One region of the Streptomyces sp. NPDC031111 genome, then DNA from elsewhere that is predicted to be linked to it. Evidence: riboswitches for the same ligand, from Rfam matches in the RefSeq annotation. Region 1 holds a riboswitch; the other holds the start of a gene.

What was found. A riboswitch is a leader RNA that binds a small molecule or an ion and turns the genes downstream of it on or off. The one in region 1 is predicted to bind S-adenosylmethionine.
Region 2: linked by a shared signal. The riboswitch ahead of ACZ470_RS23865 (aminotransferase class V-fold PLP-dependent enzyme) and the one ahead of thrC (threonine synthase) in region 1 are both predicted to bind S-adenosylmethionine.

What each region holds. Positions count from the first base shown of each region.
Region 1 is NZ_JBVIGS010000009.1:145,220-152,740, forward strand. It holds gene ACZ470_RS20165 (alpha,alpha-trehalose-phosphate synthase (UDP-forming)) at 1-753, opposite strand, end outside; gene ACZ470_RS20170 (glucosyl-3-phosphoglycerate synthase) at 817-1,761, opposite strand; SAM riboswitch class I at 1,899-2,046, shown strand; gene thrC (threonine synthase) at 2,064-3,350, shown strand; gene ACZ470_RS20180 (ubiquitin-like small modifier protein 1) at 3,435-3,710, shown strand; gene ACZ470_RS20185 (cold-shock protein) at 4,140-4,343, shown strand; gene groL (chaperonin GroEL) at 4,672-6,294, shown strand; gene ACZ470_RS20195 (NADH:flavin oxidoreductase) at 6,513-7,521, shown strand, end outside.
Region 2 is NZ_JBVIGS010000011.1:276,776-284,296, forward strand. It holds gene ACZ470_RS23855 (SLC13 family permease) at 1-239, shown strand, start outside; gene ACZ470_RS23860 (glycerate kinase) at 251-1,417, shown strand; gene ACZ470_RS23865 (aminotransferase class V-fold PLP-dependent enzyme) at 1,610-2,923, opposite strand; SAM riboswitch class IV at 3,088-3,204, opposite strand; gene trpD (anthranilate phosphoribosyltransferase) at 3,281-4,345, opposite strand; gene qcrB (cytochrome bc1 complex cytochrome b subunit) at 4,492-6,129, opposite strand; gene qcrA (cytochrome bc1 complex Rieske iron-sulfur subunit) at 6,126-7,184, opposite strand; gene qcrC (cytochrome bc1 complex diheme cytochrome c subunit) at 7,181-7,521, opposite strand, start outside.

The DNA of each region.
Region 1 (7,521 bases):
CGCCTCGTGGGACCGGGCGCGCAGGAAGTCCGCGTCGGCGCCCAGCCCGTGCACCCCCACCCGGGTGTCGCCCAGTCCGCCGGCGAACCGCTCGCAGCACGCGGTGAACGCGTCCGCCCAGCGGTGGGTGAGGAAGCCGAGCCGGTCGGCGCCGAGCATCCCGCGCAGCACCTGCCCGGCGATGTCGTCGGGCAGCATCCGGAAGTACTCCGGCGGCGCCCACGGCGTGTGCGAGAAGTGGCCGATGCGCAGGTCGGGGCGGAGCTCCCGGAGCATCCCGGGGACCAGCGTCAGGTGGTAGTCCTGCACCAGCACCGCGGCACCCGGCGCCGCCTCCTCGGCCAGCGCCTCGGCGAACGCGCGGTTGTAGGTCTCGTAGGACGCCCACTGGCGGCGGAACTCCGCGTCGAAGACCGGCTCCAGCGGCGTCTGGTACAGCATGTGGTGCACGAACCACAGCACCGAGTTGGCGATCCCGTTGTACGCGTCCGCGTGCACGTCCGCCGGGATGTCCAGCATCCGCACGCCGTCCTCGCCGGCGCCGCGCCGTACGGCCTCGCGGTCACCGTCGGACAGCGCGGAGCACACCCAGAGCGCCCCCGCCTCCGGTCCGATCGCCGACAGCCCGGACACCAGCCCGCCGCCGCCCCGTTTGGCGCGCAGCGAACCGTCGTCCGCCGCCGTGTACGAAACGGGCCCGCGATTCGACGCGACCAGCACCTGAGCACCCTGAGCAGCCTGCGTGACAGCCATACGCCTCAACCTAGCCCGGCCCCGGAGGGCTCAAACGCACGGTTCGGCCGTATACGGGTGAGGTCACGCCACCCGCCGCGCCTGGTACTCCGCGATCTCCGTCATCGGCGGCCGTTCCTCCGTGTCGACGGAGTACGTACGCGGTTCGAAGTTGTCGCCCGCGCGTTCGAACTGGGTCAGGGAGGGCCTGATCAGATGGCCGCGGGCCAGACGGAGCTGGGCGGTGCGGTAGATGGCGGCGGCCATGCGGCCGAGGGCCTGGCCGTCCTGGTGGCGGTGCCTGCGCACGCCGACGTCGACCTGGGCGAGGGCGTCCAGGCCGACCAGGTGCAGGGCGTCGACGAGCATGCCGAGCTCGACGCCGTAACCGACCGGGAAGGGGAGCTGCTCGAGGAGGGAGCGGCGGGCCGCGTACTCGCCGCCGAGCGGCTGGACGAAGCCGGCCAGCTGGGGCCAGTGCATGTTCAGCAGAGGTCGGGCCATCAGCTCCGTGACCCGGCCGCCCTGACCGGCCGCCGAGCCCAGGGGCCGGTCGTACATGGCCTTGACCAGCTGGACGTCCGGTTCGGTGAGCAGCGGGCCGACGATGCCGGAGACGAAGTCGGACGAGAACTCCCGCAGGTCAGCATCGACGAAGCACACGATGTCCCCGGACGTGACCAGCAGCGAGCGCCACAGCACCTCGCCCTTGCCGGGCACCGCCGGGAGCCGCGGCAGGATCGTGTCCCGGTGCACCACGGTCGCGCCCGCCGCGGCGGCCGCCTCGGCCGTACGGTCGGTCGAGCCCGAGTCGACCACCACCACCTCGTCGACCAGCGGCACCTGGACCACCAGGTCGTGCCGGATGACCGACACGATGTCGCCGACCGTCGCCTCCTCGTTGAGCGCGGGCAGCACCACGCTCACCGTCTGTCCCGTGGCGCGCTTCGCCGCCAGGATCCGGTGGAGCGGTCGGTCGGCCGCGGACCAGGAGCGGTCGATCAGCCAGCGCTCGACTTCTTCCAGCACGGTGCCCGGCTCCTCACTGGCCTGTGATCCATCTCGCGGTACGGACGACTATCTCAACCATGCAGGCCGTCGGTTACAGTCTTGAACAACGCCGATGACCATCGCATGCCGGGGTCACCGCGCGGACAACTGAACACCGCTCATCCAGAGGGGCAGAGGGATACGGCCCGATGAAGCCCCGGCAACCCTCCAGTCGGTTCTTGTCACACGGACGTGGCGAGGCTCCCGGCTAGGGAAGGTGCCAAATCCGTCTCACGGCGAGATGCGTCGTGAGGAAGATGAGGAGAAAGGGCCTCGCCTCCATGGCTGTGCAGACTGTTGCAAGCACCACCGATTCCGCAGTGGACCTCGGCCCCGCCGCGGCACTCTCCTGCCGCGAATGCGGTCACCGCGTCCCCCTCGGCCCCGTCTTCGCCTGCGAGGAGTGTTTCGGCCCGCTGGAGATCGCCTACGACTTCTCGGCCTACGACACCGAGGAGCTCCGCAAGCGGATCGAGGCGGGACCCGCGAACATCTGGCGCTACGCCCCCCTGCTGCCCGTCCCGGCGGACGTGGCCGGCAAGCCGAACCTCAACCCCGGCTGGACCAAGCTCGTCCAGGCCGACAACCTCGCCCGTGAGCTCGGCGTCGACGCCGGCAAGCTGTTCGTCAAGGACGACTCCGGCAACCCGACGCACTCCTTCAAGGACCGCGTCGTCGCCCAGGCCATCGAGGCCGCCCGCGCGTTCGGCTTCACCACCCTGTCCTGCTCCTCCACCGGCAACCTCGCCGGCGCGGTCGGTGCCGCCGCCGCGCGGGCCGGCTTCCGCTCCTGCGTGTTCATCCCGCACGACCTGGAGCAGGGCAAGGTCGTCATGGCCGCCGTCTACGGCGGTGAACTCGTCGGCATCGAGGGCAACTACGACGACGTGAACCGCTTCTGCTCCGAGCTGATCGGCGACCCGGCCGGCGAGGGCTGGGGCTTCGTCAACGTCAACCTGCGGCCGTACTACGCCGAGGGGTCGAAGACCCTCGCGTACGAGATCTGCGAGCAGCTGGGATGGCGGCTGCCCGACCAGATCGTCGTCCCGATCGCGTCCGGCTCGCAGCTCACGAAGATCGACAAGGGGCTCCAGGAGCTGATCAAGCTCGGCCTGGTCGAGGACAAGCCGTACAAGATATTCGGCGCGCAGGCGGAGGGCTGCTCGCCGGTGTCCACGGCGTACAAGGCCGGTCACGACGTCGTACGCCCGCAGAAGCCGAACACGATCGCCAAGTCGCTGGCGATCGGCAACCCGGCGGACGGGCCGTACGTCCTGGACATCGCGCGTCGCACGGGCGGTGCGGTGGAGGACGTGAACGACGAGCAGGTCGTCGAGGCGATCGGGCTGCTGGCGCGCACGGAGGGGATCTTCGCGGAGACCGCGGGGGGTGTCACGGTGGGCGTGACGAAGAAGCTGCTGGAGAGCGGGGCGCTCGATCCGTCTTTGACCACCGTTGTGCTCAACACGGGGGATGGTCTGAAGACGCTGGACGCCGTGGCCGGCACGGGGTTGACCGCGACGATTCGTCCCAACCTTGAGTCGTTCCGTGAAGCTGGGCTTGTCTGAGTGTCGTTCGGCTGCGGGCCGGTGGGGGCTGGTCGCGCAGTTCCCCGCGCCCCTGAGGGTGTTGTCCTGACCGGAGGTTTTGTTGTGAGCGTTACTGTTCGGATTCCTACCATTCTGCGTACCTACACCGGTGGGCAGGCCGAGGTGAGTGCCGAGGGGGCGACCCTTGGGGAGGTCATCTCGGATCTGGAGAAGAACCACACCGGGATCGCCGCCCGGGTTCTGGACGATCAGGGCAAGTTGCGTCGGTTCGTGAACGTCTACGTCAATGACGACGACGTGCGGTTCGAGCAGGGGCTCGAGACGGCCACCCCGGACGGGGCCGGCGTCTCCATCATTCCGGCGGTTGCCGGCGGCTGATCATTACCTTCGGTAATGACGGTTACCGAGCGTTTGGGACATTGCCCCCTCCGTGAGAGAAGCGGAGGGGGCAATTCCATGGGATTGAGCGCGGTAGAGTTGGGGAACGCGCTCCCGATCCACTGATCGGAAACACTAATTCCTGCCGCACGCCCGACTGGATGTAGCCAAAGTGTGGGCGCCTTTCGCGGCTTTTGTGACCTTTGTGTGGCCCGACTTGCCCTGAATTCATAGGAATTCTCGCCACATTCCGGACCGGTGTCGTCCAGATTTCTCGTCCGATTGACCTGTTGCAGACGGCAGTTGGACAGATACATTCAGCCGCGGTCGACGCGTTCCGGCGCACGCCCCCAACCGTTGGGGGGTGAGGTCTGACCCGGATCCGCGAAGTGTGGATCTGTGCAAGGGCCAGTAATAGGGGAGTTAGGCATGGCTCAGGGCACCGTCAAGTGGTTCAACGCGGAGAAGGGGTACGGCTTCATCGCGGTCGACGGTGGTGCGGATGTTTTCGTCCACTACAGCGCGATCCAGATGGACGGCTACCGCACCCTTGAAGAGGGCCAGCGGGTCGAGTTCGAGATCTCGCAGGGCCAGAAGGGCCCGCAGGCCGACATGGTTCGCGTCACCGCCTGAACGCGCTACCAGCCGCAAGCATCTTCTGCTGACGAAGGGCCCGCACCTCCCGGGGTGCGGGCCCTTCGCCGTGCCCGCGCGGGCGCACGGCGGGTGTTCGCGTGCGGCGGAGCGCGCCCCCGGACTACCCGGAGGCGCTTGCACTCGCATGGGTCGAGTGCTAATCATTGGCGTTAGCACTCTGAAGGTGAGAGTGACAACGTAAGGACCGGGTCGGTGAGGCCCGCGGGTCGTGTGGGGCAAGGAACCACGGGGCCGGCGAGCCGTCCGTCGCGGGCGCGGGCGCGGTCCGAAGGAATCACCCCCAGTCCTGGAGGGACCACTTCACATGGCCAAGATCATCGCGTTCGACGAGGAGGCGCGGCGCGGCCTCGAGCGCGGCATGAACCAGCTCGCGGACGCCGTCAAGGTGACGCTCGGCCCCAAGGGCCGCAACGTCGTCCTCGAGAAGAAGTGGGGCGCCCCCACGATCACCAACGATGGTGTGTCCATCGCCAAGGAGATCGAGCTCGAGGACCCGTACGAGAAGATCGGCGCCGAGCTGGTCAAGGAAGTCGCCAAGAAGACGGACGACGTCGCCGGTGACGGTACGACCACCGCGACCGTCCTCGCCCAGGCCCTGGTCAAGGAAGGCCTGCGCAACGTCGCCGCCGGTGCCAACCCGATGGCTCTGAAGCGCGGTATCGAGAAGGCCGTCGAGGCCGTCTCCGGTGCCCTGCTGGAGCAGGCGAAGGATGTCGAGACCAAGGAGCAGATCGCCTCCACGGCCTCCATCTCCGCCGCCGACACCCAGATCGGTGAGCTCATCGCCGAGGCCATGGACAAGGTCGGCAAGGAAGGCGTCATCACCGTCGAGGAGTCCCAGACCTTCGGTCTGGAGCTGGAGCTCACCGAGGGTATGCGCTTCGACAAGGGCTACATCTCGGCGTACTTCGCGACCGACATGGAGCGTATGGAGGCCGTCCTCGACGACCCGTACATCCTGATCGCGAACTCCAAGATCTCCAACGTCAAGGACCTGCTCCCGCTCCTGGAGAAGGTCATGCAGTCGGGCAAGCCGCTGCTGATCATCGCCGAGGACGTCGAGGGCGAGGCCCTGTCGACCCTGGTCGTCAACAAGATCCGCGGCACCTTCAAGTCCGTCGCCGTCAAGGCCCCGGGCTTCGGCGACCGCCGCAAGGCCATGCTCGGCGACATCGCCATCCTCACGGGCGGCGAGGTCATCTCCGAGGAGGTCGGCCTCAAGCTGGAGAACGCGACGCTCGACCTGCTGGGCAAGGCCCGCAAGGTCGTCATCACCAAGGACGAGACCACCATCGTCGACGGTGCCGGCTCGGCCGACCAGGTCCAGGGCCGCGTGAACCAGATCCGCGCCGAGATCGAGAACAGCGACTCGGACTACGACCGCGAGAAGCTCCAGGAGCGCCTGGCGAAGCTCGCCGGCGGCGTCGCGGTCATCAAGGCCGGTGCCGCCACCGAGGTGGAGCTCAAGGAGCGCAAGCACCGCATCGAGGACGCCGTGCGCAACGCCAAGGCGGCCGTCGAGGAGGGCATCGTCGCCGGTGGTGGCGTGGCCCTGCTCCAGGCCTCCCAGGTGTTCGAGAAGCTGGAGCTCGAGGGTGACGAGGCGACCGGCGCCCAGGCCGTGAAGCTCGCGCTCGAGGCCCCGCTGAAGCAGATCGCCGTCAACGCCGGCCTCGAGGGCGGCGTCGTGGTGGAGAAGGTGCGCAACCTGACCCCGGGTCACGGTCTGAACGCCGCGACCGGCGAGTACGTCGACCTGGTCAAGGAAGGCATCATCGACCCGGCGAAGGTGACCCGTTCCGCCCTGCAGAACGCCGCCTCCATCGCCGCGCTGTTCCTCACCACCGAGGCCGTCATCGCCGACAAGCCGGAGAAGGCCGCCGCGCCCGCCGGTGGCGGCATGCCGGGCGGTGACATGGACTTCTGAGCCTGACTCCTCAGGTTCGGACCCGGTCCGTCGGTACCGAGGGCGGCACTCCCTGCACGACAGGGGGTGCCGCCCTCGGGCGTTTCCGGCGGCGGACCGGGAGATCGTGGCGTACCGGTGGAATGCCTCGCTCTGCTTGCCGGTTGGGTTTGATGGTGCATTTAATGCATGCACACATACTGACCGGTATTCCATGAGTTCCATGAAGAGGAGCCCCCGTGACCGTCACCACCACGGACGCCACCGCCCGCGCCGGCGGGCTGCTGTCCCGGCCGGCCGTCATCAACGGTCTGACCGTTCCCAACCGCATCGTCATGGCGCCGATGACCCGGATGTTCTCGCCGGGCGGTGTCCCCGGCGCGGACGTCGTGTCGTACTACTCGCGCCGGGCCGCCGCCGGGGTCGGACTGATCGTGACCGAGGGGACGTACGTCGGCCACGAGTCCGCCGGGATGAGCGACCGGGTGCCCCGGTTCCACGGTGAGGAGCAGCTGGCGGGCTGGGCGAAGGTCGCCGAGGCGGTGCACGCGGCGGGCGGCACGATCGTGCCGCAGCTCTGGCACATCGGCATGGTCCGCGAGCAGGGGCAGGCGCCGTACCCGGAGGCGCCGGCGGTCGGTCCGTCCGGTGTGCGCACGGACCTCACCGAGGGCACCGGCAAGGCGATGACCGCGGCCGACATCGACGCCGTCGTCGCCGCGTTCGCCCAGGCCGCCGCCGACGCCGAGCGCATCGGCTTCGACGGCGTGGAGCTGCACGGCGCCCACGGCTACCTCATCGACCAGTTCCTCTGGTCCGGCACCAACCGCCGTACCGACGCCTACGGCGGCGACCCGGTGGCGCGTGCCCGGTTCGCGGCGGAGATCGTCGCCGCGGTCCGCGAGCGGGTCTCACCGGAGTTCCCCGTGATCTTCCGCTACTCGCAGTGGAAGCAGGACGCGTACGACGCGCGGCTCGCCGAGACCCCTCAGGAGCTGGAGGCCATCCTCGCCCCGCTCGCCGCGGCCGGCGTCGACGCCTTCCACGCCTCCACGCGCCGCTACTGGCTCCCCGAGTTCGACGGCTCGGACCTCAACCTGGCCGGCTGGACGAAGAAGCTGACCGGCAGGCCCGCCATCACGGTCGGCTCGGTCGGCCTGGACGGCGAGTTCCTCAAGGCCTTCCAGGGGGAGGGTGCCGCGCTGGGCAGCCTGGACGAGCTGCTCGACCGGATGGAGCGGGACGAGT
Region 2 (7,521 bases), on a different contig from region 1:
GCGCCGGGGTGAACCCGGTCGCCGCGGCGCTCGCCTCCACGGCCGCCGCCGGCTTCTGCCACACGCTCCCGGCCTCCGCGAAGCCGGTCACGCTCTTCGCGGAGATACCCGGCACCCCCACCTACACCCCCCGTGACCTGCTGCGGCTGTCCGCCGTGCTGGCCCCGCTCACCGCCGCCCTGGTCCTGCTGTTCGCCGTCGCGGTGTGGCCGCTGCTCGGCGTCCCCGTGACCCGCTAAGGAGTTCCCTCATGCTGAACCGTGTCGTCGTAGCCCCCAGCGGCTTCAAGGAGTCACTGTCCGCCCAGGCCGCCGCCGACGCCATCGCGGCGGGTGTCCGCCGGGTCCTGCCGGATGCCGAGATCGACCGGATCCCGCTGGTCGACGGCGGTGAGGGCACCGCCTCGGCGCTGGCCGAGGCGACCGGTGGCCGGCTGGTCGCGCTGGCCGCCACCGGCCCGGTCGGCGAGCCCGTCGGCACCCACTTCGCGCTGCTCGGCTCCCGGGACACGGCGGTGGTGGAGATGGCGGCGGTCGCGGGCCTCTCCCTCGTCCCCCGCACCCGGCGCGACCCGGGCGCCACCACCACGTACGGCGTCGGTGAACTGATCCGGGCCGCGCTCGACCAGGGCGTCCGGCGCGTCCTGGTGGGCTGCGGCGACTCGGGCACCTCCGACGGCGGCGCGGGCGCCCTCCAGGCGCTCGGCGCCCGGCTGCTGGACGCGGACGGGCTGGAACTCCCGCCGGGCGGCCGCGAGTTGATCCGGCTGGCGCGCATCGACCCGACCGGTCTCGATCCCCGGCTCGACACCGTGGAGCTCCTCGTCGCCTGCAACCCCTACAACGTGCTGTGCGGGGAGCGGGGCGTGGCCCGGGTGTTCGGCCCGCAGAAGGGGGCGACCCCGCGGCAGGTCGAGGAGTTGTCGGCGGGACTGGAGAACTGGGCGCGGGTCCTGACCCGCGATCTCGCCGTCACCGGCACGGATCTGCGCCTCGGGCGCGGCACGGGCGCCTCCGGGGGGCTCGGCGCCGGGCTCGCCGCCGTGGGCGGGGCGCTCCTGCCCCGCTTCCCCGTGCTGCTGGACCACCTCGGCCTGGACGCGCGGCTGGCCCGCGCGGATCTCGTCGTCACCGCGGAGGGGGCGCTGGACCACCAGACGCCGCGCGGGAAGGTGCCGGCGGAGGTGGCGCGCCGAGCGAAGCTGTCCGGGCGGCCGGTGCTGGCGTTGGCGGGGACGCTGGGGGAAGGGGCGGGGGAGGTGCCGGGGGTGGATGCCTTCCATGGCATCCTGCCTGCGCCGATGGCTCTCGCGGAGGCGCTGGTTCGAGGCGCGGAGCTCCTCACCGACGCGACGGAACGCGCGCTGCGCATGATCGTTTTGGGCACCCGTCTGCCACCGGTGCCCGCCAGGAACTAGATTTCGCCCCCGCCGCCCCTTCCCATTCCCGTCCCCCGGGGGCGCTGCCCCCGGACCCCCGCTCCTCAAACGCCGGAGGGGCTGAATTTCAGCCCGTCCGGCGTTTGAGGACGAGGCCCGAAGGGCCGAAAGGGGGTCTGGGGGCGCAGCCCCAGGGACGGGAATGGGAAGGGGCGGCCGGGGCGACAAACGTCAGTCGCGGCGAGCGCCGTCCCGTACCAGCTCACGTACCGCCCGTACGAACCGCTCCACGTGCTCGTCGGGCGTGCCCGCGCCGAAGCTGACCCGGACCGCGTTGGCCGCCCCGGGCGCACCGCACTCACCGCCCGTGCCGAGCAGCCTGCGCACCAGCGGGTGCGCGCAGAACAGCCCGTCCCGTACCCCGATCCCGTACTCGGCGGACAGCGCCGCGGCGAAGTGGGAGCTGTTCCAGCCCTCGACGACGAAGGAGAGCACACCGACCCGCGGGGCGTCGTCCCCGAACAGGGACAGGAAGCGGACCTCGGGCACGTCCGCGAGCCCTTCGCGCACCACGCGGATCAGGTGCTCCTCGCGGGCGAGCAGCGACTCGAACCCGGCCTCGGTGAGCGCCTTGCAGGCCGACGCGATGGCGTGGGCGCCGATGACGTTGGGCGAGCCGGCCTCGTGACGGGCGGCACCGTCCTGCCACTCCACGTCCACTCCCCCGTCCGTGCGCCGGGTGACCGCACGGCTGGCGCCGCCGCCGGCGAGGTACGGCTCGGCCTGCCCGAGCCAGTCGGCGCGGCCGGCCAGCACGCCGGAGCCGAAGGGGGCGTACAGCTTGTGCCCGGAGAAGGCGACCCAGTCGACGTCGAGGTCCCGCACGCTCACCGGGTGGTGCGGGGCGAGCTGGGCGGCGTCCAGCACGATCCGGGCGCCGTGGGCCTGCGCGGCGGCGGCCAGTTCCCGTACGGGCCACAGCTCGCCGGTGACGTTGGAGGCGCCGGTGACGCACACCAGGGCGGGGCCGTGGGGGGTGCGGTCGGCGAGGGCGCGCTCCAGGTTCTCCACGGCCTGCCGGGGGCTGCTCGGGGCGTCGAGGTAGGTGACGCGCGCCTCGCGCCAGGGCAGCAGCGAGGCGTGGTGCTCGGTCTCGAAGACGAACACCTCGCAGCCTTCGGGGAGCGCGGCGGCGAGCAGGTTGAGGGAGTCGGTGGTGGACCGGGTGAAGACCACCTGGTCACCGGTGCGGCAGTCGAGGAACTCGGCGACGGTCCGGCGGGCGTTCTCGAACAGGTCGGTGGAGAGCTGGGAGAGGTATCCGGCACCCCGGTGGACACTGCCGTAGTAGGGCGCGTACGCGGCCACGTCGTCCCAGACCCGCTGGAGGGCGGGGGCGCTGGCCGCGTAGTCGAGGGCGGCGTAGGTGACCTCGCCACCGGTGACGAGCGGGACGGTGACGTCCCGGCCCAGAACCGGCAGCGGGGCAGGGACGGACGGGTCGGCGGAGACGGCGGCGACAGCTGAGACGGTGGCTACGGACATGACGGAACTCCCGGTGAGGCAGGCGGAATTCCCGCGCGAGCGCACATCGCTCAAGCGCGGAAAGAAGAAGGAAGGGGGTATGCGGAGGTGGGGCTCAGCAGGCCCTAGCGCATTCGCTTGCTCACGGAAGGCTCCTCGACGACCAGGACCCCTGGTGTGCGAGGGGTCCGCGCTTGCCGTGAGCCTTGCTGCTCACGGCCTGGTCTTCACCCGGGGCACCCCGCCACGGACGGAGGGTTGCCGGACAGCCGGCCGGGGCCTGATGGCTGTCACTCATGACCTGAGAAGGAACGTACGTGAGGTGATCGATGTCCCGCAACCCGTGTCCGGATCGCGGGACATCACATCGTCGGGTCGCTACGCGTTGGTGACGGCCACCCAGCGGTCCAGGACGCGCTTGGCGGCACCCGAGTCGATCGCCTCGGCCGCCTTCGCCATCCCGGCGCGGATCCGCTCGGTGAGGGGGCCCGAGCCCGGCTCCAGGGCGACCAGCGCCGCCGCCGAGTTCAGCAGCACCGCGTCCCGTACGGGGCCCTGCTCGCCGTCCAGCAGCCGGCGGGCGACCTCGGCGTTGTAGGAGGCGTCGGCGCCGCGCAGGGCCTCAACGGGCACCAGGTCGATGCCGACGTCACGCGGGTCGAAGGTCTCCTCGTCGACCTTGCCGTCGCGGACCACCCACACCCGGGAGGTGGCGGTGGTCGTCAGCTCGTCCAGGCCGTCGTCGCCGCGGAACACCAGCGTGGAGTTGCCGCGTTCGGCGAAGACGCCCGCCATGATCGGTGCCATACGGGGGTCGGCGACTCCCACCGCCTGCGCCTTGACCCGCGCCGGGTTGGCCAGCGGACCGAGGAAGTTGAACACCGTGCGGATGCCCAGCTGGCCCCGCGCGGCGGCCACATGGCGCAGCGCCGGGTGGAACTTCACCGCGAAGCAGAAGGTGATCCCGGCCTCCTCGGCGACCTCGGCCACCCGCTTCGGTGTCAGCTCCAGATTGACGCCGAGCTTCTCCAGGACATCGGAGGCGCCGGACGCGGAGGACGCTGCCCGGTTGCCGTGCTTGACGACCTTCGCGCCGGTGCCGGCCACCACGATCGAGGACATCGTGGAGATGTTCACCGTCTTGGCGCCGTCCCCGCCGGTACCGACGATGTCGACCGTGGCGCCCGGAACCTCGATCACGTTGGCGTGGTCGTACAGCGCCCGTACGCAGCCGGTGATCTCCTCGACGGTCTCGCCCTTGGCCCGCAGGGACACCGCGAACCCGGCGATCTGCGCGTCGGTCGCCTCGCCCCGCATGATCAGGTCCATCGCCCAGGCGGTGTCGTCGGCGGACAGGTCCCGGCCGTCCAGCAGTCCGTTCAGCAGGGCGGGCCAGGAGCGGCCCGCCGCGGTGTCGCCTCCAGCGGGGGTCACAGCGCTCATAGCCGCTCCTGATGGTCGTAGAAGGGTCGTGGGGAGCCCGGAAAGGTCCCGGGCACCACCCTATCCAGCTCCGGGGACGGCGAAGGGCCCCCGTCCGCAGAACGGACGGGGGCCCTTCGCCGTCGTGTGGCGACTGAGGCGGATGATCAGTGGTGGCCGTGGCCGCTCGTGATCTCCTTGTACTCCTCGACGGTCGGCTTCGGGATCTGGGATTCCTCGCCGTAGTAGCCCTTGCTCAGCTTGGCGCGCAGCTTCTCCGTCGCCTTCACCTTGCGGCGGACGCCGTTCTCGTCGACCGTCGGGCCGATCTCGACCGGCTTGTACTGCTCGTGCGCGGTGAGGGTGTGCAGCTGCTCCTGGCTGAGCGGCTCGTGGACCTCGATGAACTCACCGTGCGGCAGGCGCTTGATGATGCCCGACTCACGGCCGTGCAGCACCTTGTCCTTGTCGCGGCGCTGGAGGCCGAGGCAGATCCGCTTGGTGACGATGAACGCCAGGACCGGCGCCACGAAGAACGCGATCCGCACGAACCAGGTGATGGCGTTGATCGACAGGTGGAAGTGCGTGGCCCACAGGTCGTTGCCACCACCGACGAGGAGCACGAAGTACCACGTGATCCAGGCGACGCCGAAGGCGGTGCGCGTCGGGGCGTTGCGCGGGCGGTCCAGGATGTGGTGCTCGCGCTTGTCGCCGGTGACCCAGGACTCGATGAACGGGTACACCGCGATCGACACCAGGACCAGCGGGAAGATGATCAGCGGGACGAACACGCCCAGGACGAGCGTGTGACCCCAGAAGTTGATCTCCCAGCCCGGCATCACACGGATCAGGCCCTCGGAGAAGCCCATGTACCAGTCGGGCTGGGCGCCGGTGGAGACCATGTCCGGCCGGTACGGGCCCAGGGCCCAGATCGGGTTGATCGTGGCGATCGCCGAGATGGCCGCGAGCACACCGAAGACCAGGAAGAAGAAGCCTCCGGCCTTGGCCATGTACACCGGCAGCAGCGGCATGCCGACGACGTTCTTGTTGGTCTTGCCGGGACCCGCGAACTGCGTGTGCTTGTGGTAGAAGACCAGGATCAGGTGCGCCACCACGAGGCCGAGCATGATGCCCGGCAGCAGCAGGACGTGGATCGAGAAGAACCTGGCCACGAAGTCGTCGCCGGGGAACTCGCCGCCGAACAGGAAGAACGAGATGTACGTGCCCACGATCGGCACGGACAGGATCGCGCCCTCCATGAAGCGGATACCGGTGCCGGAGAGCAGGTCGTCCGGGAGCGAGTAACCGGTGAAGCCGGTGAACATGCCCAGGACGAACAGCAGGAAGCCGAACAGCCAGTTGATCTCACGCGGCTTGCGGAACGCGCCGGTGAAGAACACGCGCATCATGTGCACGAACATGCCGGCCAGGAAGACCAGCGCGGCCCAGTGGTGGATCTGCCGGATGAGCAGACCACCGCGGACGTCGAAGCTGATGTCCAGCGTCGACTTGTAGGCCTCACTCATCAGCTGGCCCTGGAGCGGGACGTAGCTGCCGTGGTACTCCACCTCGTTCATCGACGGGTGGAAGAACAGCGTCAGGTACACACCCGTGAGGATGATGATGAGGAAGCTGTAGAGGCAGACCTCACCCAGCATGAACGACCAGTGGTCGGGGAAGATCTTCCGCATGTTGGCCTTGGCCAGGGAGTAGATCCCCAGCCGGCCGTCCGCCCAGTCGGCGACGCGTTCGCCGGCCGGTGCCTTCCCGCGCGAGCGGGACTCGGGGGTCGTTGTCGTACTCATCCGCGCTCCCAGAAGGCAGGACCGACGGGCTCGTCGAAGTCGCCGAGCGCTTCGAGGTAGCCCTCGTCGTTCACGCCGATGCGCAACTGCGGCAGGGCGTGACCGGCGGGACCGAAGATGACCTTGGCCCCGTCGGAAAGGTCGAAGGTGGACTGGTGGCAGGGGCACAGGGCGTGGTGCGTCTGCTGCTCGTACAGGGAGATCGGGCAACCGACGTGGGTGCAGATCTTCGAGTACGCCAGGATGCCCTCGTGCGACCACTCGAGCGAGCGCTTGTCCTTGATGTCGTCCGGCTGGATACGGACCAGCATCAGGGCGGCCTTGGCGATCTCCGTCTGGAAACCGTGGTCGTGCTCCTCCAGGCCCTCGGGCTTGGCGAAGGTCAGCGAGCCCACGATGAGGTCGGACGGCCGCAGCGGCTCGTTGGTGTTCATGTTGACGAGCAGCTTGCCCTTGGACCACAGCGTGTGGCGCAGCTTGGTCCCGGGCAGCGGCCCGAGGTCGCGCAGCAGCACCACGCCGGAGAGCGGGAACAGGGCGAGCGCGCCGAACATCGTGTTGCGGATCAGCTTGCGCCGGCCGAGCACCGACTCCTTGGCGCCCTGGCGGAAGTCGTCCATGACCTTCGCCCGGACCTCCGGGGAGGCCTCGATCGGGTGACGCTCGTCGGCGATCTCGTTGTCCGACATCAGCGTGCGGGCCCAGTGGACCGCGCCGGCGCCGATGGCGAACAGGGCGACACCGAGGGTCATGCCCAGCGCGAAGTTCAGCGCGCTGATGTGACCGATCGGGAAGATGTAGACCGACTGGTCGACCGGGATCGTCACGTACGCGGCGATGAAGCCGACGGTGGCCAGCATCGACAGCACGAACAGCAGGGCGACCGTGCGCTCGGACCGCTTGGCGGCCCGCTCGTCGATGTCCTGGATCCGGTGCTCGTGGGGCGGCAGGCCCGGGTCGGCGAACGGGTTCTTCTCGTCCGCCGGCTTCACGGCGCCGAGGGCGGTGTCCTGCGCTGCGGGCAGGTTCTCTTCGGGAATGTCTTGGCTACTCATGACTTCTTGGCCTTTGCGGTCCGAGCGGCGACCCAGACGGCGACCGCGATCAGCGCGCCCAGTCCGAAGACCCACGCGAACAGACCCTCCGAGACCGGGCCGAGGCCGCCCAGCTCGAGGCCGCCGGGGCTCTCGGTCTCTTCGCCGTTGACCGCGTGCAGGTACGCGATGATGTCCTTCTTGTTCTGCTCCGACAGCGTGCTGTCGGGGAAGGAGGGCATGTTCTGCGGGCCGGTGAGCATGGCCTCGTAGATGTGCTTGGGGGCGACGTCCTCAAGGGTCGGGGCGTACTTGCCGTGCGTGAGCGCACCGCCCTTGCCGGTGAAGTTGTGGCACT